3 regions of the Streptomyces sp. NPDC006393 genome follow, and region 3 is predicted to be linked to each of the others. Evidence: riboswitches for the same ligand, from Rfam matches in the RefSeq annotation. Region 3 holds a riboswitch; each other region holds the start of a gene.
The links. A riboswitch is a leader RNA that binds a small molecule or an ion and turns the genes downstream of it on or off. The one in region 3 is predicted to bind thiamine pyrophosphate.
Positions count from the first base shown of each region.

Region 1: another riboswitch for thiamine pyrophosphate. It lies ahead of ABZ484_RS11060 (thiamine ABC transporter substrate-binding protein); the one in region 3 lies ahead of thiC (phosphomethylpyrimidine synthase ThiC).
Region 2: another riboswitch for thiamine pyrophosphate. It lies ahead of thiO (glycine oxidase ThiO); the one in region 3 lies ahead of thiC (phosphomethylpyrimidine synthase ThiC).

Region 1 is NZ_JBEXZD010000018.1:15,540-26,789, reverse strand. Features, by position in the region: gene ABZ484_RS11100 (Lrp/AsnC family transcriptional regulator) at 1-273, shown strand, start outside; gene ABZ484_RS11095 (aspartate aminotransferase family protein) at 293-1,657, shown strand; gene ABZ484_RS11090 (ATP-binding cassette domain-containing protein) at 1,930-2,673, shown strand; gene ABZ484_RS11085 (hypothetical protein) at 2,655-3,983, shown strand; gene ABZ484_RS11080 (VOC family protein) at 4,141-4,548, shown strand; gene ABZ484_RS11075 (LAETG motif-containing sortase-dependent surface protein) at 4,779-5,483, shown strand; gene ABZ484_RS11070 (ABC transporter ATP-binding protein) at 5,580-6,599, opposite strand; gene ABZ484_RS11065 (iron ABC transporter permease) at 6,600-8,201, opposite strand; gene ABZ484_RS11060 (thiamine ABC transporter substrate-binding protein) at 8,258-9,340, opposite strand; TPP riboswitch at 9,422-9,527, opposite strand; gene rlmN (23S rRNA (adenine(2503)-C(2))-methyltransferase RlmN) at 9,674-10,780, opposite strand; gene ABZ484_RS11050 (hypothetical protein) at 11,045-11,250, shown strand, end outside.
Region 2 is NZ_JBEXZD010000006.1:73,115-84,364, reverse strand. Features, by position in the region: gene ABZ484_RS04915 (YhgE/Pip domain-containing protein) at 1-96, shown strand, start outside; gene ABZ484_RS04910 (TetR/AcrR family transcriptional regulator) at 237-866, shown strand; gene ABZ484_RS04905 (NAD(P)/FAD-dependent oxidoreductase) at 1,438-2,958, shown strand; gene ABZ484_RS04900 (hypothetical protein) at 3,015-4,025, opposite strand; gene metF (methylenetetrahydrofolate reductase [NAD(P)H]) at 4,082-5,005, opposite strand; gene thiE (thiamine phosphate synthase) at 5,156-5,848, opposite strand; gene ABZ484_RS04885 (Rv2175c family DNA-binding protein) at 5,997-6,362, opposite strand; gene ABZ484_RS04880 (FAD-dependent oxidoreductase) at 6,506-7,735, opposite strand; TPP riboswitch at 7,830-7,941, shown strand; gene thiO (glycine oxidase ThiO) at 7,939-9,102, shown strand; gene thiS (sulfur carrier protein ThiS) at 9,099-9,299, shown strand; gene ABZ484_RS04865 (thiazole synthase) at 9,303-10,097, shown strand; gene pknB (Stk1 family PASTA domain-containing Ser/Thr kinase) at 10,338-11,250, shown strand, end outside.
Region 3 is NZ_JBEXZD010000031.1:287-7,790, forward strand. Features, by position in the region: gene ABZ484_RS15475 (metallophosphoesterase) at 1-1,073, shown strand, start outside; gene ABZ484_RS15480 (hypothetical protein) at 1,267-2,127, shown strand; gene thiC (phosphomethylpyrimidine synthase ThiC) at 2,249-4,033, opposite strand; TPP riboswitch at 4,026-4,203, opposite strand; gene ABZ484_RS15490 (YibE/F family protein) at 4,275-5,636, shown strand; gene ABZ484_RS15495 (SsgA family sporulation/cell division regulator) at 5,727-6,164, opposite strand; gene ABZ484_RS15500 (IclR family transcriptional regulator C-terminal domain-containing protein) at 6,262-7,059, opposite strand; gene ABZ484_RS15505 (DUF5326 family protein) at 7,362-7,504, opposite strand, start outside.

The DNA.
Region 1 (11,250 bases), on a different contig from region 3:
ACCGTGGGCTTCCGCCGGCAGGCGATGGTCGGCATCAACGTCGAGGGCGACGTCGAGTCGATCGCGGACGCGCTGACCGCCATGTCGGAGGTCGAGTACGTGGTGATGACCGCGGGCTCGTTCGACATCCTCGCCGAGATCGTCTGCGAGGACGACGACCACCTGCTGGACGTCATCAACAAACGCATCCGGGCGCTGCCCGGCGTGCGCTCCACCGAGAGCTTCGTCTATCTGAAGCTCAAGAAGCAGACCTATATGTGGGGAACCCGATAACCGTGAGGACCCGATAACCGTGAGCACCAAGGACCTCAGCCGCACCGCGTACGACCACCTGTGGATGCACTTCACCCGCATGTCCTCGTACGAGAACGCCCCGGTTCCGACCATCGTCCGGGGCGAGGGCACCTACATCTACGACGACAAGGGCAAGCGCTACCTGGACGGTCTGGCGGGCCTGTTCGTGGTCCAGGCCGGTCACGGCCGCACCGAACTCGCCGAGACGGCCTTCAAGCAGGCGCAGGAGCTGGCGTTCTTCCCGGTGTGGTCCTACGCCCACCCCAAGGCCGTGGAGCTGGCCGAGCGCCTCGCCGACTACGCTCCGGGCGACCTCAACAAGGTCTTCTTCACCACCGGCGGCGGCGAGGCGGTCGAGACCGCCTGGAAGCTCGCCAAGCAGTACTTCAAGCTGACCGGCAAGCCCACCAAGCACAAGGTCATCTCCCGCGCGGTCGCCTATCACGGCACCCCGCAGGGCGCCCTGTCCATCACCGGCCTGCCGGGCCTGAAGGCCCCCTTCGAGCCGCTGGTCCCGGGCGCGCACAAGGTCCCCAACACCAACATCTACCGCGCCCCGATCTTCGGCGACGACCCCGAGGCCTTCGGCCGCTGGGCCGCCGACCAGATCGAGCAGCAGATCCTCTTCGAGGGCCCGGACACGGTCGCGGCCGTCTTCCTGGAGCCGGTGCAGAACGCCGGCGGCTGCTTCCCGCCGCCGCCCGGCTACTTCCAGCGGGTGCGCGAGATCTGCGACCAGTACGACGTGCTGCTCGTCTCCGACGAGGTCATCTGCGCCTTCGGCCGGCTCGGCACCATGTTCGGCTGCGACAAGTTCGGCTACGTCCCGGACATGATCACCTGCGCCAAGGGCATGACCTCGGGCTACTCCCCGATCGGCGCCTGCATCATCTCCGACCGCCTGGCCGAGCCGTTCTACAAGGGCGACAACACCTTCCTGCACGGCTACACGTTCGGCGGTCACCCGGTCTCCGCGGCCGTCGGCCTGGCCAACCTCGACCTGTTCGAGCGCGAGGGCCTGAACCGGCACGTGCTCGACAACGAGTCGGCGTTCCTCTCGACCCTCCAGAAGCTGCACGACCTGCCGATCGTCGGCGACGTCCGCGGCAACGGCTTCTTCTACGGCATCGAGCTGGTCAAGGACAAGAACACCAAGGAGTCGTTCAACGAGGAGGAGACCGAGCGCGTCCTGTACAGCTTCCTCTCCAAGGCGCTGTACGACAACGGCCTGTACTGCCGTGCCGACGACCGCGGCGACCCGGTCGTCCAGCTCGCCCCGCCGCTGATCTCCGACCAGGGGACCTTCGACGAGATCGAGCAGATCCTGCGCGCGACGCTGACGGAGGCGTGGACCAAGCTGTGACCGCCGCGCCGCGCGCGAGCGCGGTGAGCGGCACACCTCCGATCAGATGATCATCACCGGCCCCGGAGCCGTCCGTTCGAGTGGGAAACGGCGGCCCGGGGCCGTGTGCTGTCCGGGCACCCGGCGACCGCTGCCTAGCGTCGTGACCGATCGGCTCCGCCTTCGTTCCCCCATATGGGGAATTCGTACGAAGGATCCCACGGACCCGCACGGCAACACGGACCCGCACGGCAACCCGCGCGGCATTCCAGCTCCGAACCGAGGTGTACGCCATGGTGGCCCCGCCGGACAACGACGTTCTCTGGGCACGCGCCCTGCACTACACCCACAACGACGGCTCACCCGGGCTCGCCGGCGTCTCGCTCGGCGTCCGGCAGGGCGAGATCCTCGCCGTCGCCGGACCGAGCGGCAGCGGCAAGACGACCCTGCTGCGCTGCCTGTCCGGCATGGTGCGCGTCCGCGAGGGCGAGGTGTGGTTCAACAGCGCCCCCGTGCACACCCTCGGCCCACTGGCCCGCGAACGGCTGCGCCGGGACCGGTTCGGCTGGATCGACCCCGCCCCCGTGCTCGTGCCCGAGCTCAACGTCTGGGAGAACACCGCCCTGCCGCTGATGCTGCGCGGCACCAGCCGGCGCCGGGCCAAGGTGGCCGCCCTGGAGTGGCTGGAGCGCCTGGACGTCGGCGAGCTGGCCCGCAGACGGCCGCACCAGCTGCGCCAGGCCGAGCGGCAGCGGGTCTGTCTCGCCCGCGCCCTCGCCCCCGCACCGACGGTGCTCTTCGCCGACGAGCCCACGGCACCGCTGCACCGGGCCGACCGCGCCCATGTGCTGCGCACGCTCACCACGGCGTCCCGCTCGCACGGCATCACGGTCGTCCTGGCCACGCACGACCCGGAGACCGCGGCCCTCGCCGACCGCACGGTGGCACTGCTGGACGGACGGTGCGTGAAGACCGTGCACCTGCCCCCCGCCGGCGACACGACGGAAGGCCGGGCCGCGTGCTCGCTCTCCGTCTGACCCGCGTCGCCCACCCGGCCGTCCAGCTGCGCCGCCTGACCGTGGTGGCGGCCTCGGCGGGCACCGGCTTCCTGCTGCTGAGCAGCCTCGCCTACGCCCTCCGCCACCCCGACGACCCGTCCGCCGCGCTGCTGCGCCTGTCCTGGTGCGCGGTGCCCCTGGCCGCCACGGCGTACCTGGCGGTCGCGGTGGCCCGCACCGACCCCGGCACCCGGCCCCGCAGCGCCCTGTCGGCCCTCGGCCTCGGACCCGGCCGCCTGATGGCCGTCTCGGCGGCCACGACCGCACTGGCCTGCTCGTTCGGGGCCCTGCTCGCGCTGCTGGTCTTCCTCCAACTGCGCGGGGGCGGCCTCGCGGACCTGCCCTTCGACGGCGCCGCGTCGCACTTCCTCGCCGCGGGAGACCCCCTGCCCGTGCCGGGGACCCTGATCCTGCTCGCGATCGTCCCGGCGCTCGCGTCCGCGGCGGTGGCGCTGGCCCTGCGGCCCCGGGAGACCAAGCCCCCGGCCCGGGCCCGGGAGGCGAAAGGGGGCGCCACCCAGCCCGCCCGGAGCGCCCTGGTGACGGCGGACGCGGTCGGCTCTCCGGCCGGACGGACCGGCGCCCCGTCCGACGTCCTCCTCGCGGACGACCCCGAGCCCGAGGACGACCCCGAACCCGGCGAGGCCGACCCTCAGCGTCCCCTCCCGCCCCGCCGGCCGCCCACCGGACTCCCCTGGGGCATCGCCGTGCTGGCCGCCGGCCTCGCCGCGGAGGCGTACGCGGGCCGCACCCCGAACCCCTCCGGGGCCTCCACCACGGCGCTCCCCGGCGGCCTCGCCGCCGACTCCACGCCGGTGCTCGTCGGCTGGCTGCTGACCGCTCTCGGCCTCGCCCTCGCCGGCCCCGGCCTCACCCACCTGTGCGGCCGGCTGCTCCAGGCGGCCGGGCCCGGGGCCGTACGTCTCCTGGCCGGCCGGATCCTGATGGAGGAGGCGGGCCGCATCGGCCGCCCGCTGGGCGTGGTGTGCGCGGTGGCGTCGGGGACGTACGCCATGGGCGTCCTCTACGAGGGCAGCACGCCCGTCCTCGGTCCGCTGACCGCCCTGGGCGCGCTGCTGGTGGCCGGCTGCACCGTGGCCACCCTGCTCACCGCCGCCGTGGAGGCGCGGCAGGCCCGCGCCGACGTCACCGCCGCCCTGCTGCGGCTCGGCGCGCCCGCCACGACGCTGCGCTCCGCCGCGGCCCTGCGCGCCGGCGTGCTGCTGGCCGTCTTCGCCCCGCTGACCTTCCTGATCGCCGACCTCGCCGCGCTGCCGCTGAACCGCTGACCGGCTGACCCACTGACCGACTGACCCGCTGACGAACGCGGGCGGACGGGCGCGGAAAAAGATTCCGCGCCGGCGATGAGTTCCGCGACGAGGCCCGGTCTACCCCATCGAACGGCACGCACGACGTGCACGGGCACACCGACGGGAGAGACCCACCATGTACCAGCAGATGATCTTCGTGAACCTGGCGACCGACGACGTGGCCGCGTCCCGGAAGTTCTTCACCGAGCTCGGCTACACGATCAACCCGCAGTTCTCCACCGACGACTGCTCGTGCGTCGTCATCAGCGACACGATCATCGCGATGCTGCTCAGCAAGCAGCGCTACGCCGACTTCACCAAGAAGGAGATCGCGGACGCCAGGAAGACCAGCGAGGTGCTGATCTGTCTGAGCGCCGAGAGCCGCGAGAAGGTCGACGAGCTGGTCGACAAGGCCGTCGCCGCCGGTGGCACCGTGAGCGGCGAGACCCAGGACCACGGCTACATGTACGGCCGCGCCTTCGACGACCTCGACGGGCACACCTGGGAGGTCATGTGGATGGACCCGGCGGCGGTGCAGGGCTGAGCGAGGCGGCGGGACGCCTGGACGGCCCAACACCTTCAAACGTCTGCGCGGTTAATAAAAAGGCAAAGCCAAGGCCCGTGCGGGGCATATGCGTTGACAGTTCTGACGGAGCGCTTATAGACCTGAGCCTCCTGGGGGTGCCGGGGCAGCCGCGTCCTCCGTGGCGGCCCCAACGCCCCCTCAGCCCCCCGCAATCGCGCATCCCGTGAAGGGCCAAGGCCATCTTGTCCATATCACTGTCCCGCCGCACCGCTCGTTCCGTGCGCGTCCTGGGCGTCGCCGCTTCGGCCGCCGCGCTCGCGCTCGGCGCCGCAGGCCACGCGCTCGCGTGCAACATCAGCGAGTTCTCCGCCGAAGCCACGTGCAACGGCGGCAAGGGCGTCATCGTCGTCACCGACAAGGACCGGTCCGGCACCCCGGCGGTCGTCACCGTGTTCCTCGAGAACAACGGCGCCGACGCGAAGAAGATCGGCGAACAGACGGTCAAGGGCTCCGCCCAGGGCACCACCGTCACCTTCGCCGAGGACTGGCAGCCGAACGCCGTCTACCGCATCCACGTCAAGGCCGGAGGCAAACTGGTCGACGAGGACATCAGCCCCAACCTGACCACCCCGTCCACGGCCTGCGCGCCGGCCACGCCGAGCGCACCGGCCACCCCGTCGAAGCCGGCCACCCCGACCCCGTCGGCGTCGTCGGCGACACCGTCCAAGCCCGGCACGCCGACTCCGGCCCCGTCCGAGTCGCAGAGCAGCACCGCTCCCGCGGGCGCCGTGAGCAACGCTCCCTCGCCCGCGGTCGGTGACTCCAACCTCGCCGAGACCGGTGCGAACTCCAACACCGGCCTGATCGCCGGCATCGCGGCCGCCCTGGTCGTCGTCGGCGGCGGCGCGGTCTTCTTCGGCCTGCGCCGTCGCGGAGCGAACAGCGGGCGCTGACACGCCTGCGTCCGGACGCCGGACGCCTCGGTACGCCGCCTGTGGCCCGTCCCCGAACCCGGGGGCGGGCCACAGGCGTTCACGCCGGCCGTGTGATCAGCCGAGCACCGCGACGTCGGCCGGGTCGAACTCCACGCCGACCTCGTCCCCGACCTCCGGTGCCGACCGCAGCGGGCAGGCCGCCTCCAGGCGCGGCGCGTCCTGCGGCTGGAGGTGGACGGCGACATGGGTGCCCTTGAAGGCGCGCGCGGCGACCCGGCAGCGCAGGCCCTCGTCGGTGGGCACGAGACGGACACCGGCGGGCCGTACGACGAGGGTGCGGGCGCCCTGGGGGGCGTCCCCGGGCACCGGAACCTTGCCCCACGGGGTGACCGCCGTCTCCCCCTCGACCCTCGCCTCGACGACGTTCTCGAAGCCGAGGAAGCGGGCCACGAACGCGTCCGCCGGCCGCTGCCACACCTCAAGGGGCGTACCGGACTGGGCGATCCGGCCCTCCCGCATCACCACCACCCGGTCGGCGAGCGCGAACGCCTCGCCCTGGTCATGGGTGACGGCCAGCACGGTGGTGCCCAACCGCCCGAACAGCTCCCGCAGTTCGACGACGAGGCGTTCGCGCAGCGAGCGGTCGAGCTGGCCGAGGGGTTCGTCGAGCATCAGCAGCCGGGGCCGGGGCGCGAGAGCGCGGGCGAGCGCCACCCGCTGCTGCTCACCGCCGGAGAGCGCGGCCACGGCCCGGGCGCCGGCGCCCGGCAGCCCGACCAGCTCCAGCAACTCCTCCACCCTGGCGGCCCGTTCGCTCTTCGGCGCGCCGCGCATCCGCAGCCCGAAACCGACGTTCCCGGCCACGTCCCGCTGCGGGAAGAGCTGATGGTCCTGGAACATCAGGCCGACCTCGCGCCGGTGCGCCGGCACCCCCGTCCGGTCCCGCCCGTCGAGCAGCACCCGCCCGGAGTCCAGCGGCTGGAGTCCGGCCACCGCCCGCAGCAGCGTCGACTTGCCGCTGCCGCTGGGTCCGAGCACACACACGATCTCGTGTTCGGCGACCGTGAGATCGACGGCGTCGAGCGCGGCCCGCCCGCCGAAGCGGACGGTCGCGGCCTGAAGGCCCAACAGCATCTAGAACTCCCCGCTCCGGTCGGTGCGCAGCCGTTCGAGGACGAGCAGCGCCACCGCGCACACCACCATGAGAATCGTCGACAGGGCCATGGCCTGCCCGTAGTTGAGGTCGCCGGGCCGTGACAGCAGCCGGGCCACGGCGACCGGCAGGGTCGGGTTGTCGGGCCGGGCGATGAACACGGTCGCCCCGAACTCCCCCAGTGACACCGCGAAGGCGAATCCGGCGGCGACCAGCAGCGCCCGCCGCACCATCGGCAGGTCGACCTCCCGCCACACCCGCCACGGCGACGCCCCGAGCACGGCCGCCGCCTCCCGCAGCCGTACGTCCACCGCGCGCAGCACCGGCAGCATGGTCCGCACCACGAAGGGCACGCCGACCAGGGCCTGGGCCAGCGGGACCAGGATCCAGGACTGCCTGAGGTCGAGGGGCGGCTCGTCCAGCGCGATCAGGAAGCCGAAGCCGACCGTCACGGCCGACACCCCGAGCGGCAGCATCAGCAGCGCGTCGAAGCCGCGCACGATCCGGCCGGAGTCCCGGCGGGCGAGCGCGGCCGCGGCGAGGCCGCCCACGGCCACGGCGACGGCGGTCGCGGCGGCGGCGTAGGACAGGGAGGCGCCGATGGCGTGGATCGGCGCGACCAGGAAGGTGCCGCCGTCGGCGTCGGTCAGCGCCCGGTAGTAGCCGAAGCCGGGTGCGGTGAGCGAGCGCTGCACCAGCACGGCGAGCGGCAGCAGCAGGAGCAGGGCGATCGTGGCGAGGACGGCGGCCAGCAGCGCCCACTGGCCCGCGCCGCGCGGACGGCGGGCCGTGAGGGAGGCGTCCACCAGCTTCAGCGCGGACTCCCGGTGCCGTACGGTCCAGGCGTGCACGGCCAGGATCGCGCCCACCGCCAGGAACTGGACGATGGTCAGCACGGCGGCGGTGGACAGGTCGAAGATCTCGGAGGTCTGCCGGTAGATCTCCACCTCGAGGGTGGAGAAGGTGGGGCCGCCGAGGATCTGCACCACGCCGAAGGAGGTGAAGGTGAACAGGAAGACCATGAGCGCGGCGGCGGCGAGGGCCGGGGCCAGGGCGGGCAGGGTGACCTTGCGCCAGGCCGTCAGCGGCGAGGCGCCCAGCATCCGGGCGGCCTCCTCCTGCCGCGGGTCGAGCTGGGCCCACAGCCCGCCCACCGTCCGTACGACGACCGCGTAGTTGAAGAAGACATGGGCCAGCAGGATCGCCCACACCGTGGTGTCCAGCCGCAGACCCCACAGCTCGTCGAGCAGCCCCCCGCGCCCGACCAGGGCGAGGAAGGCGGTGCCGACGACGACGGTGGGCAGCACGAACGGCACGGTGACCACGGCCCGAAGGACCTGGCGGCCGGGGAAGTCGAAGCGGGCCAGGACATACGCGCCGGGCAGCGCGACCAGCAGGGTGAGCGCGGTGGACGCGAGCGCCTGCCAGGTGGTGAACCACAGCACGTGCCGGATGTCGGACTGTCCGAGCACGTCCACGATCCGCCCGACGTGCCAGGTCCCGTCGTCCTTCAGACCGCGCCGGACGATCGCGGCGACGGGGTAGGCGAAGAACACCGCGAAGAACGCGACGGGCACGGCCATCAGGCCGAGCCGCGCCGCGTTCCCCTTGCGGCCGCCCGTACGGTCCCTGCCGCCGGCTACTTCAGGACGAGCGAGGTCCACGACTTGACCCACTGATCACGGTCGGCGGCGATCTTGTCGGGGGCCATGGTCTCCGGGTCCTTGGCCTGGGGGCCGTACTCGGTGAACTCCGCAGGCACCTGGGCGCCCTTGGTCACCGGGTAGACGAACATGTTCAGCGGCATGTCGTCCTGGAACCGCTTGGTGAGCAGGAAGTCGAGGAACGCCTTGCCGCCCTTGGTGTTCCGGGCGTTGCTGAGCAGTCCCGCGTACTCGATCTGCCGGAAGCAGGTGCCGTACGCCACCCCGGTCGGCGCGGTCTTCGGCCTGGGGTCGGCGTAGACGACCTCGGCGGGCGGCGAGGACGCGTAGGAGACGACGAGCGGACGGTCGCCCTTGGCCTTCTTTCCGCCCGCGGATCCCGAGAACTCCTGGTCGTAGGCCTGCTCCCAGCCGTCGACGACCTTCACGCCGTTGGCCTTGAGCTTCTTCCAGTAGTCCTGCCAGCCGTCGTCACCGTACTTGGCGGCGCTGCCCAGCAGGAAGCCGAGGCCGGGCGAGGAGGTGGCGGCGTTCTCGGTGACGAGCAGGTTCTTGTACTGCGGCTTGACGAGGTCGTCGAAGGAGGCCGGCGGGGCCAGCTTGTGGTCGGCGAAGTACTTCTTGTCGTAGTTGACGCAGATGTCGCCGGAGTCGATCGGTGTGACCCGGTGCTCGGCCTCGTCGACCCGGTACTCGGGGAGCACCAGGTCGGAGCCCTTGGCCTGGTACGGCTGGAACAGGCCGTTGTCGAGGGCGCGGGAGAGCAGCGTGTTGTCGACACCGAAGAAGACGTCGCCCTGCGGGTTGTCCTTGGTGAGGATGGCCTTGTTGACGGCCTGGCCGGCGTCGCCGTCCTCGAGGACCTTGACGGTGTAGCCGGAGCTCTTCTCGAAGTCCTGGAGCACGTTCTTGGAGACGGCCCACGAGTTGTGGCTGACGAGGGTCACGGTCTTGGAGTCCGCGGCCTTTGACGTCCCCTTGCCGTCGGTCGAGCCGCACGCGGACAGCGTGACGAGGCCGAGTCCGACCGCCACGGCGACGAACGTCTTGTTGTGCACTGGATGTCCTCCTGGGGGTTGGCCAGGAAGAGACGCGGCCCTGCCCGGGATCCGCGAGGATGCCCGGGCAGGGCGCAACAGCTCGAGTGATGACCGAACTTCCTACCCAGAATGACCTGGGCGAGGTTCAGAGGGTCTGCGGCCGGTGCCGCACTCTCAGCGCTGTGGCGCTCCCCTGTCGGAATATGAAGATATGAACGCCCACAGACTACCGCCCGTCCGGCTCCCGGCCACCACCCGGCCGTCGACGGGCCACCACCCGACCATCGACCGGCCACCGTCCGGCCGTCGACGGACCAATGTCCGGCCGTCGTCCGGCCACCGTCCGTCCGGCTACCTCTCGGTGGCCGCCAGCTGACCGCACGCCCCGTCGATCTCCTGGCCGCGGGTGTCCCGGACGGTCACCGGCACCCCGTGCGCCGCGATCGCCTCGACGAACGCCTTCTCGTCCTCGGGGCGGGAGGCGGTCCACTTGGAGCCGGGGGTCGGGTTGAGCGGGATCAGATTGACGTGCACCGGCTTGCCCCTCAGGAGGCGGCCGAGCCGGTCGCCGCGCCAGGCCTGGTCGTTGATGTCCCGGATCAGCGCGTACTCGATGGACAGCCGGCGCCCGGACTTCGCGCTGTACTCGAAACCGGCGTCCAGCACCTCCCGCACCTTCCACCGTGTGTTCACGGGAACGAGGGTGTCGCGCAGCTCGTCGTCGGGGGCGTGCAGGGAGATGGCGAGCCGGCACTTGAGGCCCTCGTCGGCGAACCGGTGGATCGCCGGCACCAGGCCCACCGTGGAGACGGTGATCCCGCGCTGGGAGAGCCCCAGCCCGTCCGGCTCGGGGTCCGTCAGCGCGCGGATGGCACGGATCACCCGGTTGTAGTTGGCGAGCGGCTCGCCCATGCCCATGAAGACGATGTTGGACAGCCGCGCCGGTCCCCCGGGCACCTCGCCGTCCCGCAGCGCCCGCATCCCGTCCACGATCTGATGCACGATCTCGGCGGTCGACAGATTCCGGTCGAGTCCGGCCTGGCCGGTGGCACAGAACGGGCAGTTCATCCCGCACCCGGCCTGCGAACTGATGCACATGGTCACCCGGTCCGGGTAGCGCATCAGCACCGACTCCACGAGCGTGCCGTCGAACAGCCGCCACAGCGTCTTGCGGGTGGTCCCCTGGTCGGTCGACAGATGCCGCACGACCGTCATCAGCTCGGGAAGCAGCGCCTCCTGCAGCTTCACGCGCGATCCGGCCGGAATGTCGGTCCACTGCTCCGGGTCGTGCGCGTACCGCGCGAAGTAGTGCTGCGAGAGCTGCTTGGCACGAAACGGCTTCTCACCGATCGCGGCCACGGCCTCCTTGCGCTCGGCGGGCGAGAGATCGGCAAGGTGCCGCGGCGGCTTCTTGGCTCCGCGCGGGGCGACGAAAGTGAGTTCTCCGGGCTTGGGCATGGTGGTACCAGTGTCGCAGATCATCTCCGGGGCCCCAGGCCGGAGCGGGGTGGGGGTGGTCATCTGCGGGCGGCGCCTGTCAGGGGACGGCCCGGGCCCGGCGCTGTCAGCTCTCCAGGTGCAGGCTTCACAGACAGGGCCGCGCGCACTGTTCCATGGTTCGCGGCATGCCACGTTGGAGAGAACCCTTACGGAGAAGGCCCGCTACGTGGGGGGAACATGGGTCCTAGGTTTTCGATCATGATACATACTGCTATACGCAGCTTGGATCTCTACGTAACCCTGGGAGCGGCGGTTACATTCGGCGTTCTAGGCCTGGTGGGGAACGCCTCACAGAACGTAATAACCTCCGGAATTCTAGCAATCCTGGCCCTTGTAGCCATATCTCTTTTGAGGTTGCGCTCACAGGGTGAAAAGATCAATCAGTCTCTGGCTGAAATCAAAGACCGACCGAGCGCAGATCGCTTCTT
Region 2 (11,250 bases), on a different contig from region 3:
GGCTTCACCGCCGCCGCGCTCGCGCTGACCGCCGTGGCGGCCCGGCGCCGGCAGGTGTGGACCCTGGACCGGCTGCACCCGGAGCTGACCCTGTGAGCCCGTCACCGCCCGCGCCACCGGCGCCACCCCCCGCGCCGCCGCCACCCGCATCACCGGTACCGCCGACGCCGCCGCCACCCGCCCCGGCGGCCGTACCGGCCGAGGAGCCGGACGCCGTTCCTGTGAGAATCAGGGCCATGGAAAGCAGCAGCACCACGCCGGGCGGCCGGACCCGCCGCGAGGTCACCCGGCAGAAGCTCTACGAGGCCGCCGTCACGCTCATCGCCGAGCAGGGCTTCTCCGCCACCACCGTGGACGAGATCGCCGAGCGGGCCGGGGTCGCCAAGGGCACGGTCTACTACAACTTCGCCAGCAAGTCGGACCTCTTCGAGGAGCTGCTGCGGCACGGTGTGGGCCTCCTCGCCGCCTCCCTGCGGGAGGCGGCCGAGCGGACGGACCGGGAGGGCGGCAGCCGGGTCGACGCCCTGGACGCGATGATCCGGGCCGGACTGGTCTTCATCGACCGCTACCCGGCCTTCACCCAGCTGTACGTGGCCGAGCTGTGGCGCACCAACCGCGCCTGGCAGTCCACGCTGATGGTGGTCCGGCAGCAGGCGGTCGCGGTCGTCGAGGGCGTACTGCGCGAGGGCGTGGCGGGCGGCGAGTTCAGCGAGGAGATCGATGTGCCGCTGACCGCGTCCGCGCTGGTGGGCATGGTGCTGGTGGCCGCCCTCGACTGGAAGTCGTTCCAGCCGGAGCGCTCCCTGGACGACGTCCACGCGGCGCTGTCGCGGCTCCTCCAGGGCCGGGTGAGCGGCACCCGCTGAGGCCGCTCGCGGGGGCGCGCGCGGCCGAGGACGTCCCGAGGACAGGGCAGGGCAGGGCAGAGCAGGACAGGGCAGGGCAAGGGCAAGGGCAGGGCAAGGGCATGGCTCATGGCGGGGCTCGCACGGGAAAGCGCCGGTCCGCCGTGGCCACGTCCCCCGGGCCACCGCGCACCGGCGCTTTCTCCGCTCCCCCGTATCCCCTCGCCCCGCCTCTCCGCTTCCCCGTTTCCCCGTTTCCCCGGTCCCCCGCCCCCTGGTGGCCCCCGTGTGGTCGTTCCCCGGGTTCCCCCGTGGCTCGCTCCCGCCGACGCGGGCCGGCGGAAGGAGCGGTCCAGGGCGGCGCCGTTCCGCCGCCCCGTGTCGGCGGTGCCGGCGCCGTGCCCCGTCCCGTGCCTCCACTCTCTCGTTCACGCAGGTGGGACCCCATCCGCGCGCGTACTCATCTCCTCGCCTGAGTACCTGTACTCAGCCCTGCGCGCCCGCACCCGGGGGCGGCACGCCACCGACCGGAAAGGCGCTGGTCATCGCCCCGGAGCGGGCGTTGTCGGCGGTGGTCGATAAAGTCGCGGGCATGGCACGGATTGCGGTGATCGGCGCCGGGATGGGCGCGATGGCGGCCGCCGCCCGGCTGGCCGTCGCGGGCCACCGGGTGACGGTGTACGAGCGTACGGAGACGTACGGCGGGGCGGTGCGCCGCCTCGAGCGGGACGGTTTCGCCTTCGACACCGGGCCCGGGCTGCTCCCGCTGCCCGCGGTCTACCGCGATCTGTTCGTCAAGACCGGCAAGGAACCGCTGGAGGACCGCGTCGGACTCGTCCAGGTCGACCCGGCGGCGCGGCACCTGTTCGCGGACGGCACCGAGGTGTCGCTGCCCAACGCCTCCCGCGCGGGCGTCGTCACGGCCCTGGACGCGGCACTCGGGCCGGGCGCCGGGCAGCGCTGGGGCGACTTCCTGGTGCGGGCGCGCGAGGCCTGGGACCGCACCCGCCGGCCGCTCCTGGAGGAGCCGCTGTGGCCCAACTGGTCCGTGCTGGCCGAGCGCGAGCCCTATCCGGCGGTTCCGCACAAGCGTCTGCTGCGCACCCGGCGGGCCGGCACGCTCGCCGAGGTCGGCGCCTGGGAGCTGCGCGATCCGCGTCTCGCCGCGCTCCTGGAGAGCCATGCGCTCGCCCACGGCCTCGATCCGCGCACCGCTCCGGCGAGCGCGGCCGTGCTGCCGTACATGGAGCACGCCTTCGGCATCTGGTACGTCCGCGGCGGCCTGCGCGAACTGGCGCGCGCGGTGTACGAGCGGTGTGTGGCCCGCAGGGTCGAGTTCGTCTTCGGCACCGAGGTGGCGCGGATCGTCGAGAAGGACGGCCGGGCGACGGGGGTGGAGTTCGCCGAAGGCGGCGCCGCTCAGGCGGAGTTCGTGGTCGCCGGTGTGGCGCCGGAGACGCTGAGCGGCTTCGTGGGGGACGCGACCCTGCGCGGCGAGGGCCAGGTGCCCGCCCGGCATGGCCTGCCTAGCCGCCTGACCGTGCTGCTGGCGCTGCGCGGCGGGCGCCCGGAGGGGACGGCCCATCGCACCGTGGTGCACACCGAGGACCGCGAGCCGGAGCTGGACGCCCTGTTCGGTACGGCCCCGGGCATGCCCGCGCGGCCCACGGTCACGGTGCTGCGCCCCGGCGATCCGGCCCTGGTCCCGGACGGGGAGCACGAGGCGATCACCCTCACGGCCACGGTTCCCGCGCTGCTGCCCGGGGTGGGCGAACAGGCCGGCGGGGAGGCCCTGGAGGCGCAGGCCGATCGTATGATCACCGTCGCGGAACGGGCCGTGCCGGGGCTTCGCGACCGCGTCCTGTGGCGCGAGACCCGCACCCCGGCCGACATCGCCGGGGCAACGGGCGCGGCGGGCGGGGCCGTTCCCGCGCCGTCGCTGGCCGCGGCGGGGGGCCGGCTGCTGCATCCGGCGAACTCGACGGGAATCGACGGCCTGTTCACCGTGGGCGGCTGGTCGCACCCGGGGGGCGGGCTGCCGCACGCCGGGATGTCGGGTGCGCTGGTGGCCGGACTCGTCGTGGAGGGGCCGGAGTTCCGCGGCTCGCAGTGAGCCGGGGCGCGGACGTGCCCGCATCCCGGGACCGATTCGGACCGGTTCGGACCGGTTCAGAAACGGTACTGCTCGTCGAAACCGGCGCCCTGCTGCGCCTGTCCGTAGCCCTGGCCGCCCTGGCCGTCGCCCTGGTACGGGTAGGACTGCTCGGGCGGGAGTTCGCCGCCGTAGGAGTCGTCGGTGCGCTGCTGCGGGACCCATACCCCGCCGGCCGGGGTCTCGCCGCCGTAGCCGCCCGTGGCGTACGGGTCCTGGACGCCGTAGCCCTGCTGCCCGTAACCCTGCTGGCCACCGTATGTGGTGTCGTAGGAGGCGCCGCCGTAGGTCTGGGTGCCGGCGTACGGATCCGAGTAGGCGGCGTAGCCCTGCTGGCCGGAGCCGTCGTAGCCGTAGGCCTGCTGCCCGTAGCCGGAGTAGTCGTACCCGTAGCCCTGGTCGGTGGCCTGGGCCGCGGTGGCGTACTGGTCCTGGGGCAGGCCGGCCGGCTGCGGGGAGTCGCCGTAGACGCCGTAGGAACCGGTGTCGTCGGGCAGGGGCTGCGGCTGGTACACGGCGGTGGTCTCGGCGGCCGTGGGGTCGGCGGCGCGGGCGGGGGCGAAGACGTCGTCCTGGTCGTAGTCGTCGGACCCGTACGCCAGTCCGTCACGGCCGGCCGGGCTGCCCATGCCGTCCGCACCGTCCGTGGCTTCCTGACCGTGGGGGCCGTCGTCACCGATGTGGCCGCCGTCGGGGGCTTCGAGGCCGGAGTCCTCCAGAGCCGGGTCCTGACGCTCGGCCTTGCCGCGGCGGCGCTTGGGCGCTTCGCCACTCGGGTGCCTGACCGCCCAGCCGGCGGCGAAGCCGCGGCGGAAGGACAGCGTGACGTACGTCTGCCCGACCGCGAACGCGGCCGCGCCCAGGCCGATCACCACCACGGACGGCATCAGCACACCGAGCACGACACACAGGAAGCCGGCGAAGGCGAGCAACCGCCAGCGCAGGCGCGCCTTGTACTGCAGCAGCACCTCACCGAGCAGCCACAGCGCGACGATGCCGAACGCGATGTAGAGGACCGTCCAGCCCATGTACGCCCCTCTCCCAGTGGCCGCTTCGCAGTCTGTCGTACGCGGATACGGCCGGTCTAGGCCTGCGGCGGGTGGTGCAGGCCCAGGTTCTCGTAGATTTCCAGCGTCGCCGTGGAGTTGTTGAGCGTGATGAAGTGCAGTCCGGGCACCCCTTCGGCCAGCAGCCGCGCGCAGAACTCCGTGGCGAACTCGATGCCCATGGAGCGTACCGCCGTCGGATCGTCTTGTGCTGTGAGGATCCGCTCTTTCAGGGCGGCCGGGAAGGCGGCGTTGGTGAGGGACGGGATCCGCGCCAGGGTCTTCGCACTGGCGATCGGCATGACCTCGGGGATGATCGGGGTGTCGCAGCCGGCGGCCGCGACCCGGTCGCGCAGCCGCAGATAGTCCTCGGGCTGGAAGAACATCTGCGTGATGGCGTAGTCGGCGCCCGCGCGGCACTTGTCGACGAAGTGGCGTACGTCGGTCTCCCAGTCGTCGGAGCGCGGGTGCATCGCGGGGAAGGCCGCGACGCCGACGCAGAAGTCACCGGAGGTCTTGATCAGTTCGACGAGTTCGGCGGCGTAGGTCAGGCCCCGGGGGTGCGGCACCCAGTCGCCCATCGGGTCACCGGGCGGGTCGCCGCGCAGCGCCAGCATGTTGCGGATCCCGGCGTCGGCGTACTGCCCGATGATGTTGCGCAGGTCGGCCACCGAGTGGTCGACGGCGGTGAGGTGGGCGATCGGGGTGAGCGTGGTGTCGGAGGCGATGGCCTCGGTCGCCTTGACCGTGCCCGCGCGCGTCGAGCCGCCCGCGCCGTAGGTCACGGAGACGAAGTCGGGCGCCACGGCCTCGACCCGGCGCAGCGCGTTCCACAGGTTCCGCTCGCCCTTCGGGGTCTTGGGGGCGTAGAACTCGAACGAATACGTCGTCTTGCCCGTCGCGAGCATGTCGCGCACGGTGCGGGCGTGGTCCGACCTGGTGGATGCGGTGCCGAGGGCCATACTCGCAGGTTAGCCAGGGGGCGGCGGTCCCCCAACCGAACGCCGGGAATTTGCCGGAATTGCCGGATTCTTGTCCACCCATCGGACAACCACCGGACAAGAGGGCGGGAACCACTCCTCCCGCCGTCCGTCCGCGGCGACCCCCTCTGGCTAGAGGGTGTCCGGCGGATCCTGCCGCAGCCGCTTGGCGAACTCCGCCGCCGCCGCGCCGGGGTCCTCGGCCTCGGTGATCGCCCGGACCACGACGACGCGGCGGGCGCCGGCGTCGAGGACCTCGTCCAGATTGCCGAGATCGATGCCGCCGATGGCGAACCAGGGGCGGTCGGTGCCGAGGGACGCCGTGTACCGGACCAGGCCGAGGCCGGGCGCGTGGCGTCCGGGCTTGGTGGGGGTGGGCCAGCAGGGGCCCGTGCAGAAGTAGTCCACGCCGTCCTGGACGGCGGCCGCGGCGGCCTCGGACTCGGCGTGCGTGGAGCGGCCGATCAGGACACCGTCGCCGAGTATCGCGCGGGCCGCGGGCACCGGCAGATCGCCCTGGCCGAGGTGCAGCACGTCCGCGCGGGCGGCGTGGGCGACGTCGGCGCGGTCGTTGACGGCGAGCAGCTTGCCGTGGCGGGCGCAGGCGTCGGCGAACACCTGGAGGTGCTCCAGCTCCTCGCCCGCCTCCATGCCCTTGTCGCGCAGCTGCACGATGTCGACCCCGCCGGCCAGCACCGCGTCGAGGAACTCGGGCAGGTCGCCCTGGCGGGTGCGGGCGTCCGTGCACAGGTACAGGCGCGCGCCGGCGAGCCGGTCACGGGCGGTGGCTGCGACTGCGGCGGTGTCGGTGGCGGGCACGGGCATGGGTGGATCCCCCCGGTTGGGTGCGGTGCTGCGTTGTCGGCGCGGTGTGTCGAGGGCGTACGGGCCGCGGCGGGGCGGCTGTGGCGAAGCGGCCGTGGCCGCCCGGCCGTGGCCCGTACGCCGGATCGGGTTGTTCAGGCGGTACCGGTCAGACGGCGAGCGCCTGGGCGCGGCGCTTCACCTCCGTGCCGCGATTCTCGCTCAGGGCCTGCGCGGGGGTGCCGGGCAGGCTCGGGTCGGGGGTGAAGAGCCACTCGATCATCTCTTCGACCGTGAAACCGTCGTCCCGCAGGAGCGTCAGGGTCCCGGACAGGCCCTTGACGACCTTGTCCCCGTCGATGAAGGCGGCGGGGACGTGCAGTGCGCGGTTCTCACCACGGCGTACGGCGATGAGCTGGCCCTCCTTCACCAGCTGCCGCACCCTCGTCACCTCGACGCCGAACATCTCGGCGATCTCGGGCAGGGTGAGCCAGTCGGGGACGAGAGCATCGATCTTCGCGTCAATCTCGGTCACGGATCCAAGCCTGCCATCCGCCACTGACAGTCGGAAGTCAGGCCCGTCCACCTGGGAGAACCCGCGGGAGAACATCGCACGTACGGCGCCCTGCGACGCCCCCGCGAAACCCCGCGACACGCCCCGTGGCGCGCCCCGCGGCGCTACGCCGTGGCCGCCTTCAGCGGCCTGGCCGGGTCCGCCAGCAGCTCCGGGTCCATCGGCGTGCCGGCCTCGATCAGCCGTCTGCCCTGTGCCAGGTCCCGCGGCCGGCCGACCGCCAGCAGGGCGACCAGCCGGTCCCCGCGCAGCCAGCAGACCGTCCACGCCGGGCCGGACGGCTCGCCGCGCCAGACGGTGGCGTCGGCGGACGTGTGGTGACCGGCGTACTGCACGAAACGGCCGAACTGCTCGGACCAGAAGTACGGCACCGGGTCGTAGACGGCGGGCGTCAGGCCGATGATGTTGGCGGCGACCGTGCGCGGACCCTGGAGCGCGTTGTCCCAGTGGTGGACGAGCAGCCGCTCGCCGTACCGCCCGGAGGGGAAGGAGGCGCAGTCCCCGACCGCGTACACGTCCGCCACGGACGTGCGCAGACGGTCGTCGGCGAGCACCTCCCCCTGCTCCCCCAGCGCGATGCCGGAACCGGCGAGCCAGGCGGTCGCGGGGCGTGCGCCGATGCCGACCACGACGGCGCCCGCGGGCAGCCGTGAGCCGTCGTCGAGCACCACCGCACCGGGCTCGACGTGCTCCACGCGCGCGTGCGTGCGCAGCTCGGCCCCGCTGTCGGCGTACCAGGTGGTCATCGGCGCGGCCACCTCGGCGGGCAGGGCCCCGGCGAGCGGCCGGTCCGCCGCCTCCACGACGGTCACCGCGCAGCCCGCCTCGCGGGCGGCGGTGGCGAACTCGGCGCCGATCCAGCCCGCGCCGACGACCACGATGTCGTGCTGCTCGGCGAGCACGGGCCGCAGCCGTTCGGCGTCGTCGAGGGTGCGCAGCAGATGGACGCCGGGGACGCCCTCGGCGCCGGGCAGCCGGACCGGTTCGGCGCCGGTGGCCACGACGAGGACGTCGTAGGGCACCGGCCCCTCGGAGGTGTCGAGCACATGGGCCTCGGGGCGGACGGCGAGCGCCTCGCAGCCGAGCCGCAGTTCGAGGGCGAGCGACTCGAAGTCGACGTCGAAGGCCGAGCCCTCGGCCTTGCCGAGCAGCACCGCCTTGGACAGCGGCGGCCGGTCGTAGGGCTGGTGGGGTTCGGCGCCGATCAGCGTGACGGTGCCGGTGAAGCCCTGCTCGCGCAGGGCGACCGCGGTCTGCACACCGGCCATGCCCGCACCGACGACGACCACCCGCCGCGGCTGTGACATGCCCTGTTCCTGCGTCTGCTCGCTCACCTGATCACCATAGTCACCGACGGTTCGGTCGGTCAGGGGGCATGCGAGAGGCTCCCTTACGAGTGCTCCGCCCCAGGGGCTAGGGTGGCCTCCGACAAGCACTCGCGGGAGCCCGGACGCACCGGGCTGAGAGGGAGGCTGGCGGCCTCCGACCGTACGAACCTGATCCGGGTCATGCCGGCGAAGGGAGGGGCTGGACGCCCATGTCGTTGCCACGTACGTCAGACGTCCTCGTCATCGGGGGCGGGATCATCGGACTCGTGACGGCCTGGCGGGCCGCGCAGCGCGGGTTCACCACGGCCGTGGTGGACCCCGAACCGGGCGGTGGGGCCGCGCAGGTCGCGGCCGGAATGCTGGCCGCCGTCACGGAACTGCACTACGGCGAGCAGACGCTGCTCGGGCTGAACCTCGCCTCGGCCCGCCGCTACCCGGACTTCGCGGCCGAGCTGACCGAGCTGACCGGCCACGACCTCGGCTACCGCCGCTGCGGCACGCTCGCCGTGGCGCTGGACGCCGACGACCGCGCCCACCTGCGGGAACTGCACGACCTCCAGCGCGCCTCGGGCCTGGAGTCGGAGTGGCTGTCCGGGCGGGACTGCCGGCGCCTGGAGCCGATGCTCGCGCCGGGCGTGCGCGGCGGGCTGCGGGTCGACGGCGACCACCAGATCGACCCGCGACGGCTCGCCGCCGCCCTGGTGGCCGCGTGCGAGCGGGCCGGGGTGGTCGTCCACCGCGCGTGGGCCGAGCGGCTCACCGTGCGCGGGGACCGGGCCGCCGGCTGTGTGCTGCGCGACGGCACGGAGCTCGGCGCGGGACAGGTGGTGCTCGCCGCGGGCAGCCGCAGCGGGCAGCTGGCCGGGGTGCCGGACGAGGTGCTGCCACCGGTGCGGCCGGTCAAGGGGCAGGTCCTGCGGCTGACCGTGCCGAAGCGGTACGCGCCGTTCCTGAGCCGCACGGTGCGGGCCGTGGTGCGCGGCAGCCACGTCTACCTGGTGCCGCGGGTGAGCGGCGAGCTGGTCGTCGGCGCCACCAGCGAGGAGCTGGGCTGGGACACGACGGTGACGGCCGGCGGGGTGTACGAACTGCTGCGCGACGCCCACGAACTGGTCCCCGGGATCACCGAGCTGCCGCTGACCGAGACCCGGGCCGGGCTTCGCCCCGGCTCACCCGACAACGCGCCGCTGCTCGGCCCGACCGAGCTGGACGGGCTGCTGCTGGCCACCGGCCACTACCGCAACGGCGTGCTGCTCACCCCGGTCACCGGTGACGCCATGGCGCACGCCCTGGCCACCGGCGAACTCCCGGACGAGGCCCGTCCCTTCACCCCGCGGCGCTTCGCCGCCGCCCTCACGGAGCAGCCCGCATGAACATCTCCGTCAACGGCGAGCCCCACCGGTTCTCGCCCGGCACCGCTCTGGACACCGTCGTGCGGAGCCTGACCGCGGCGCCCTCCGGGGTGGCCGCCGCCCTCAACGAGACCGTCGTCCCGCGCGCGCAGTGGCCGTCCACGACCCTGAGCGAGGGCGACCGCGTCGAAGTGCTGACCGCGGTGCAGGGAGGCTGACCCATGGCCGACGATCCCCTTGTCCTCGGTGCCACGTCCTTCGCGTCCCGGCTGATCATGGGCACGGGCGGTGCGCCCAGCCTGGACGTGCTGGAGCGGGCCCTGGTGGCGTCCGGCACGGAACTGACCACGGTCGCCATGCGCCGGGTGAACCCCTCGGTGCACGGCTCCGTGCTGTCGGTGCTGGAGAAGCTGGGCATCCGGGTGCTGCCCAACACGGCGGGCTGCTTCACGGCGGGCGAGGCGGTGCTCACGGCCCGTCTCGCGCGCGAGGCGCTGGGCACCGACCTGATCAAGCTGGAGGTCATCGCCGACGAGCGGACGCTGCTGCCGGACCCGATCGAACTGCTGGACGCGGCGGAGACGCTGGTCGACGACGGCTTCACGGTGCTGCCGTACACCAACGACGACCCGGTGCTGGCGCGAAAGCTGGAGGACGTGGGCTGTGCGGCGATCATGCCGCTGGGCTCGCCGATCGGGTCCGGTCTTGGCATCCGCAACCCGCACAACTTCCAGCTGATCGTCGAGCACGCGCGCGTGCCGGTGATCCTGGACGCGGGCGCCGGCACGGCCTCGGACGTGGCGCTGGCCATGGAGCTGGGGTGTGCGGGGGTGATGCTCGCCTCCGCGGTGACGCGGGCGCAGGAGCCGGCGGTGATGGCCGAGGCGATGCGGCACGCGGTGGCGGCGGGGCGGATGGCGCGGCTGGCGGGGCGGATCCCCAAGCGGCACTTCGCCGAGGCGTCCTCTCCTGCGGAGGGCTTGGCCGTGCTGGATCCGGAGCGGCCGGCTTTCTAGGTGCTCGTGGGGTTGCGGTGCGTCGTTCGCTTGCCGCTCGGGTGGGTGCCGCCCTGCGCTCACCCGTGCCGCCCTGCGGCACGACTGCCCGCAGGCTGGCGTGCGGCAGGACTGCCCGCAGGCTCCGTGGCGCACGACTGCCCGCAGACGGCGGCGGCACCGTCACAGGTCGGCTTCAGTCGCGCTGCCGAACCCGGCTGGGAGGGGTGGGTGTCCGTCGTGGCTCGTACACTCGCCTGCGTGGATACGACCCTTCAGGACCCATTGGTCGGGCAGGTGCTCGACGGCCGTTATCGCGTCGACGCGCGGATCGCCGTCGGCGGGATGGCCACGGTCTACCGGGGCCTGGACACCCGCCTGGACCGCGTCCTCGCCCTGAAGGTGATGCACCCCTCGCTCGCGGCCGACGGCTCCTTCGTGGAACGGTTCATACGGGAGGCCAAGTCGGCGGCCCGCCTGGACCACCCCAACGTCGTGCAGGTCTTCGACCAGGGCACCGACGGGTCGTACGTCTACCTCGCCATGGAGTACATCTCCGGCTGCACCCTGCGCGACGTGCTGCGCGAGCGCGGGGCGCTCCAGCCGCGCGCCGCTCTGGACATCCTGGAGCCGGTGCTCGCCGCGCTCGGCGCCGCGCACCGCGCCGGGTTCGTGCACCGCGACATGAAGCCGGAGAACGTCCTGATAGGGGACGACGGCCGGGTCAAGGTCGCCGACTTCGGTCTGGTGCGGGCCGTGAACACGGTGACGAACACCACCGGCACGGTCCTCGGGACCGTCTCCTACCTCGCCCCCGAGCAGATCGAACAGGGCACCGCCGACCCCCGGGTCGACGTCTACGCGTGCGGGGTCGTGCTCTACGAGATGCTGACCGGTGGCAAGCCCCATCAGGGGGAGAGCCCCGCCCAGGTGCTCTACCAGCACCTCCACGAGGACGTGCCCGCGCCGTCGGCCGCCGTGCCGGGGCTCGCGTACGAGCTGGACGAGCTCGTGGCGACGGCCACCGCCCGCAACCCGGAGGTACGGCCGCACGACGCGGTGGCGCTGCTCGCGCGGGTCCGCGAGGCCCGCTCGGCGCTCGGCGCGGAGCAGCTGGACGCGGTGCCGCCGCAGGCGCTCACCGATGGCCACGACAACGCCGAGGACCGTACGA
Region 3 (7,504 bases):
CTCAGGGGGCCGGTCAGGGACCCGAAGTGGAGCGGACGGCGACGCTGCGCGACTTCCGGGTACCCGCGTATGTGAACGAGACCGGCCCGTACGCCCACAACACCCACCCCGCCGAGACCCTCCGGCCGGCCGAGGACGGCTACCCGGACGCGTACACGCCCACCCAGCGCGACCTTCCCGTCATCAATCGCGGCGACACACTCCGGGTGACCGTCGACCCGGCCCCCGCACCGGCCGCCCAGCCCACCACCGGGCCCGGCCCGCTGTACGTCGTCGGTGACGTGCACGGCTATCTCGACCAGTTGGTCGCCGCCCTGCGGGAACAGGGCCTCGTCGACTCCGCCGGCCAGTGGTGCGCGGGCACCGCGCGGCTGTGGTTCCTCGGCGACTTCACCGACCGCGGCCCGGACGGCATCGGCGTCATCGACCTCGTGATGCGGCTGTCCGCCGAGGCCGCCGCGGCCGGCGGCTACTGCAAGGCCCTCATGGGCAACCACGAACTGCTGCTGCTGGGCGCCAAACGGTTCGGCGACACACCCGTCAACTCCGGGGCCGGCACCGCCACCTTCCAGGCCGCCTGGCTGCTCAACGGCGGCCAGAAGTCCGACATGGACCGCCTCCAGGACCACCACCTTCAGTGGATGGCCCGCCTCGACGCGATCGAGGAGGTCGACGGCTATCTGCTCGTGCACTCCGACACCACCGCCTACCTCGACTACGGCGACTCGATCGAAGAGGTCAACGACACCGTCCGCGAGACGCTCACGCGCAACGACGCGGACGAATGCTGGGACCTGTTCCGCAAATTCACCAAACGCTTCTCCTTCCGCGACGAGGGCGGCGCCGACGCCGTGCGCTCCCTCCTCGATACGTACGGCGGCACCCGCATCGTTCACGGCCACAGCCCCATTCCCTACCTGCTGGGCCACGTCGGCTCCGAGGACGGCGACGACACCGCGGACCCCGTGGTGGAGGGACCGCACGTCTACGCCGACGGACTGGCCATCGCGATGGACGGCGGCGTGACCATGGCCGGAAAGCTGCTGGTCCGGCAACTTCCGCTGGACTCCTGACCGTTCACCGCGCGGGCGTCCCCACGCCGCCCCCGGGCACGGCCGGGCACCCAATGGCACCCAATTTGTGAAAACCCCCTGTCACCGCGCGCCGTCACGGCTCTACCATCGGCTTATCCGTAGCAGGCTCCCCTCCGTTTCTGCCCGACGGCTCGCCGCCATGCGAGCCCCAAGCCCTACGGAGCATCGGGGGATGCACATGAACAGCGTTCCGCAGCACCTGTTGAGCGAGGACCGCCAGGAATACGAGCGGATCCTCGATGAGGCGCTGCGCTCCGCCCCACACCGCCCGGAACTGGCCGCGCTCGGCCAGCGACTCAACGCCGAACAACTGCGCACCATGGCGCTCAACGCCACCGCTCTGATCACCGCGGCGGCCGCCGCCGAGTACCACCACTACGTGAAGATCCGCGAGGAACTGCGCAGGCCCGCACCATCCACCCCGTCGTCCGCCGGCGAGACCGGCTCCTCCGAGCCCGGCGGGGCCGCGACCGGGCTCGCCGCCACCATGGGCGAGGTCGCCGAGACCACCGGCGCGGGCGCGGGCGCCGTCGTCGCGGTCCTCGCCCCCGTGCTCGCCGGAGTCGCGGCGGCCCTCTTCCTGCTCGTCGGCTACATCCTGGAGATGCTGGACCCGGCCCCCGCCTTCGCCCGGACCATGGTCACGGCGGGCTGGGTGTTCGGCGCCGTGACCGCGGCCTCGATCGTCGTCGCGGGCATCGGGCTGCTGCTCACCGCCCTGCGCAACCGCCCGTCGCCCGAGACGGGACCGTACGGCGAACTGGGCGCGGAACTGACCCAGGCCAGGCAGGCCTGGCACGACGCCCTGCTGGAACGCGGCATCCTGCCGTTCCTGCGCGACGCGCTCGCCGCCTCCGGCTCGACCGCACACCGTACGGACCCCTCGGCACCGAGCGGCCGCATCCCGCAACTCGGCTACGGCCGGCCCGGTTTCAGCAGCCCCGACGACGGCGTCCCGAGCTCCCGTCCGAGCTTCTCCAGCCCGGACTTCACCAGCCCGGACTTCGGAGGGCCCGAACACCAGCCGGAGTGACCAGCGCACCGGGGCCGCACCGGCCGACTCCCTCGGGGGCAGGCGGCTACGGCACCGGCTGGTCCGGGAGGCACAAGCGGTGCCCCCGGACCAGTACGACCACGGTGACGCTCCGCCGCGCTCAGTCGGCGATCGGCAGGTACACCCGGTTCCCCGCCTCCGCGAACTCCTTCGACTTCCGAGCCATGCCCTCCTCGATCTCGTCGCGGCTGGTGCCGTGTTCACGCCGGATGTCCTGCGAGATCTTCATCGAACAGAACTTCGGGCCGCACATCGAGCAGAAGTGGGCCGTCTTCGCGGGTTCCGCCGGGAGGGTCTCGTCGTGGAACTCCCGTGCCGTGTCCGGGTCGAGGGCGAGGTTGAACTGGTCCTCCCACCGGAACTCGAAGCGGGCGTCGGACAGGGCGTCGTCCCACTGCTGCGCACCGGGGTGTCCCTTGGCGAGGTCGGCTGCGTGAGCGGCGATCTTGTAGGTGATGACACCGGTCTTGACGTCGTCCCGGTTGGGCAGGCCCAAGTGCTCCTTGGGCGTGACGTAGCAGAGCATGGCCGTGCCCCACCAGGCGATCATCGCGGCACCGATGCCGGAGGTGATGTGGTCGTACGCCGGAGCGACGTCCGTCGTCAGCGGGCCGAGCGTATAGAACGGAGCTTCATCGCAGATCTCCTGCTGAAGGTCGATGTTCTCCTTGATCTTGTGCATCGGGACGTGTCCCGGGCCCTCGATCATGGTCTGTACGTGGAAACGCCCGGCGATGCGGTTGAGTTCCCCGAGCGTGCGCAACTCCGCGAACTGGGCCTCGTCGTTGGCGTCCGCGATGGAGCCCGGCCTGAGACCGTCACCGAGGGAGTACGTGACGTCGTAGGCGGCGAGGATCTCGCAGAGCTCCTCGAAGTTCTCGTAGAGGAACGACTCCTTGTGGTGCGCGAGACACCAGGCCGCCATGATCGAGCCGCCGCGCGAGACGATGCCGGTCTTGCGGTTCGCGGTCAGCGGCACATACGCCAGGCGCACGCCGGCGTGGACCGTCATGTAGTCCACGCCCTGTTCGGCCTGCTCGACGACCGTGTCCTTGTAGATCTCCCAGGTCAGCTCCTCGGCCTTGCCGTCGACCTTCTCCAGGGCCTGGTAGAGCGGCACGGTGCCGATGGGAACAGGGGAGTTGCGCAGCACCCACTCACGGGTGGTGTGGATGTTGCGGCCGGTGGAGAGGTCCATGACCGTGTCGGCGCCCCAGCGGGTCGCCCAGGTCATCTTCTCGACCTCCTCCTCGATCGAGGAGGTGACCGCGGAGTTGCCGATGTTCGCGTTGACCTTCACCAGGAACCGCTTGCCGATGATCATCGGCTCGATCTCCGGGTGGTTGACGTTGGCCGGCAGTACCGCGCGACCCGCCGCGATCTCCTCGCGGACGACCTCGGGAGAAACGTTCTCCCGGAGTGCCACGAACTCCATCTCCGGCGTGATCTCCCCGCGGCGCGCGTACGCGAGTTGCGTCACCGCCTGGCCGCCACGCCCGCGGCGCGGCTGGCGCGGCCGGCCCGGGAACACCGCGTCGAGGTTGCGCAGGCCCCCACGCGGCGAGGTGTGCTTGATCCCGTCGTCCTCGGGACGTACGGGACGGCCCGCGTACTCCTCGGTGTCGCCGCGGGTGATGATCCAGTTCTCCCGCAGCGGTGACAGGCCCCTGCGGACATCGGTGTCGACGAGCGGATCGGTGTACGGGCCCGAGGTGTCGTACAGCGTGACCGACTGCCCGTTGGTGAGGTGCACCTGACGGACCGGCACCCGCAGGTCGGGGCGTGAACCCTCGACATACCCCTTGTGCCAGCCGATGGACTTCCCGGCCTCCTGGGACTTCTCGTCCTGAGCGGAGGCAGGCGTGCGTACGTCCTTGTTGGTCATGAGACCTACTCCCTACGCCGGCATTACCCGGTAACAGGTTCGGCGGTCGACGCAGCGGTTCTCGTCTGCCGGCGTTTCATGTGAAACATCACTCGTTCCACGTGAAACATCGCAAAGACGAAGGTCAGCGCCCTCTCAGCCCGGTGCTCCGAGCTCCCGCGTGTGCAAAGGTGTCTCCACGCTAGCGTCATTTGTGGCGCGGTGAACAGTGGGCCCCTGCCGTTCTTGCGATGATCTGGCGGTGACCACGACACAGCAGTCCCCCCACGGGCCGCCTCCCGGGAGTGGCGGGCACGCGCACGCGCACGGCCACAGCCATGGACCGGCCGCCCCCGTCTCCCAGCACCTCCGCAAGGTCATCGCGGCCATCCTGATCCCGTTCGCCGCCGCGGTCGTGGTCGGGCTCGTGGTGCTCTGGCCCGGCGGCGCACCGTCGCACCAGCGCACCGGTGTGGGCTTCGACCGGCAGACGCAGCAGGCCACGGTCACCAAGGTGGTGGCGGTGAGCTGCAAGTCGGTGAACGCCTCCGGGGACACGCCGACCGGCGACACCTCGACGGCCGAGGGCTCCTCCGCGCAAGCCCAGGCGACCGGCACCTGCAAGAAGGCCACGGTCCGTGTCGACACCGGCAACGACAAGGGGCGTACCTTCACCGAGATCGTGCAGCCGGACCAGTCACGGCAGTTGCACCAGGGCGAGGAGGTCGTGGTCGCCTACGAACCCTCCGCACCGAAGGAACTGCAGTACTCGGTCACCGACGTCAACCGGCGCTTCCCGATGGCGCTGCTGGCCGGTGTCTTCGCGCTCGCCGTCGTGGTCGTGGGGCGGATGCGGGGCGTCATGGCGCTGATCGCGCTGGCGGTCAGCTTCCTGGTGCTGAACCTGTTCGTCCTGCCCGCGATTCTCCAGGGTTCGAACCCGCTGCTCGTGGCCGTGGTGGGGTCGAGCGCCATCATGCTGATCGCCCTGTACATGTGTCATGGCCTGTCCGCCCGCACATCGGTGGCGGTGCTCGGTACGCTGATCTCGCTGGTGCTGATCGGCGTCCTGGGCTCACTGTTCATCGGCTGGGCCGCGCTCACCGGCAACACCGACGACAACACCGGTCTGATCCATGGCCTGTACCCGTCGATCGACATGAGCGGTCTGCTGCTCGCCGGGGTCATCATCGGCTCGCTCGGCGTCCTCGACGACGTGACCGTGACGCAGACGTCGGCGGTCTGGGAGCTGCACGAGGCCAATCCGGCGATGGGCTGGCGCGGTTTGTACCGCGCGGGCATCCGCATCGGCCGCGACCACATCGCGTCCGTCGTCAACACCCTTGTCCTGGCCTACGCGGGCGCGGCGCTTCCGCTGCTGCTGCTCTTCTCCATCGCGCAGAGCAGCGTGGGGACCGTCGCCAACAGTGAGCTGGTCGCGGAGGAGATCGTCCGCACGCTGGTGGGCTCGATCGGCCTGGTCGCCTCCGTGCCGGTCACCACCGCCCTCGCGGCACTCGTGGTCTCGGCCGACCGTACGGGGAGCGGGCCGATGCCCGGGCGCGCGATGCCCGGCGTGCCGGCTCCCGCGCGCGGCGGCAGGGGAAGACGCCGCAAGCGGTGACCCCGGGGGACGGGATCTCCTGTCGCTTCATGTGACCGGGGTACGCGGTGAAGCGTTACGCCACCGCACACGCCCCGTTGCCGAAACGCTTCAGCCCGCGCTCTGTTCCTCGGCCAGGATGCGCCCCAGGGCCTCGTCGAGGTGCGCGTCGAAGTCGGCCAGAGCACCCTCTTGGCCCAGCGGCACCAACTTGTCCGTGCGGTCCAGGAACGCCACGAGAGGTGCCGTGGAGGAACGGAACAGCGCCCGGTCGCCGCCGACCTGAAGGCGGATCAGAACCTCGCTCAGCGAGTCCGCGTCCGCGGGCGAGATCCGGACATCGCCGTCCCCGCACGGTGTGCCCACCCCGTCGATCAGCAGCTCCCGTCCGAAGGCCCAGGTCACGGGGGCATCTCCGGGCAAGTGGAACGTCAGCCGTACGGCGTAGGGATCACAGGTCTCGTACCGCAGCTCCACCGGGATGCGGAAGGAGAGCTCCTCGGACACGAGAAAGCTCATCATGACCTCTGCCTGTACGGACTCGCGCATCGCTACCCCGTCATCTGCCGTCGACTGGCCGGGAATCATCCCCGTGACACTGTGGCATCTTGCTGAACGTACACAGCAGATCACAAGGAGTAAGTTTTCAGATACTGATAGCGAGCGCGAGGGCGCCGGCACACCGTTCCACCTCGTGCTGCAGTTGCAGCGCCGCGGTCATCAGCCGGTCGTCCTGGTGGGCGGGAAGCGACAGGGCGAACGTCACCGCCGTCGCGCCCACCGTGATGGGAACGGCCGCGCAGACCGTCCCCAGGGCGTACTCCTGCCGCTCCGTCACCGGCTGCATCCGGCGCATCCGTTCCAGACGCCGCAGAAAGCTGTGATCGTCACGGACCGTGTACGGAGTGATGGACCGCACGGGATAGCGGTCGAGGTGGTCGCGGCGGGCGCCGTCGTCCAGCTGGGACAGCAGGCACTGGCCGATGGCGTGCGCATGCCCGGTCTCCCGGAAGTCGGCCCACTCCTCGACCGCCGGACCGGCCGGGGTGTCGGAGACGCACATGACGTCGATCTCGCCGTCCCGGTACATCGCGTAGTACACGGGCGCACCGATCAGATCACGCCATTGTGCGAGCGTCTCGACGATCGTGGTGCGACGTTTCTGCGCGGCTCCGCTGCTGCTCAGCCGCTCGGCCGCCTCACCCAGGAAGAACAGCCCCCGGTCGCGGTGCAGATAGCCCTCATGGACCAGGGTGCGCAACAGGTGATATGCGGTGGGAAGGGCGAGGCCGGTCTCACGGGCCAGTTGTTTGGCCGGAGCTCCGTACTCGTGGCGCGCGACGGTTTCCAGCAGGCGCATCGCGCGCTGCACCGATCCGATGAGGGTCTGCTGCGGCTGAGCGTCCTGCTGCTCCAGCGTCGTCCCGGCATAGGACTGCCCCACCGGCGGCGCGGAGCGCGGCTGTGCGGGAAGCCCCGGGGAACGGGACGGCGTCCGGGGGCCAGGAGGCGCGTGCGGTCCTGCGGGTGCGGTGTCAACCGTGGCCAAGGGTCACTCCCGTAGCACGAGGGGGCAGCCCGTGCGGGGAGACACGGGTGGGAAACGCTGCCCGCGGGGGTCCTGCCCCCACGTCGATGCCCGGACCCTATCCGCCCGCCACCGCTTGCGGGCGGCCTGTCCGGGAAACTTCCCCCCCGCGAGGGAACCGGCGATTCCTGTTACCGATCACCGGTGTCCCCGCGTGCTCACCAGTCGCCGCGGGAGGAGGACCCCGCCATGAACTTCCGCACGATGTAGATCAGGCCGCCGACCAGGGCGACGAAGACCAGCAGCTTGAACAGCAGGCCGATCACGAAGCCCACCACGCTCGCTATCAGGCCGCCGAAGA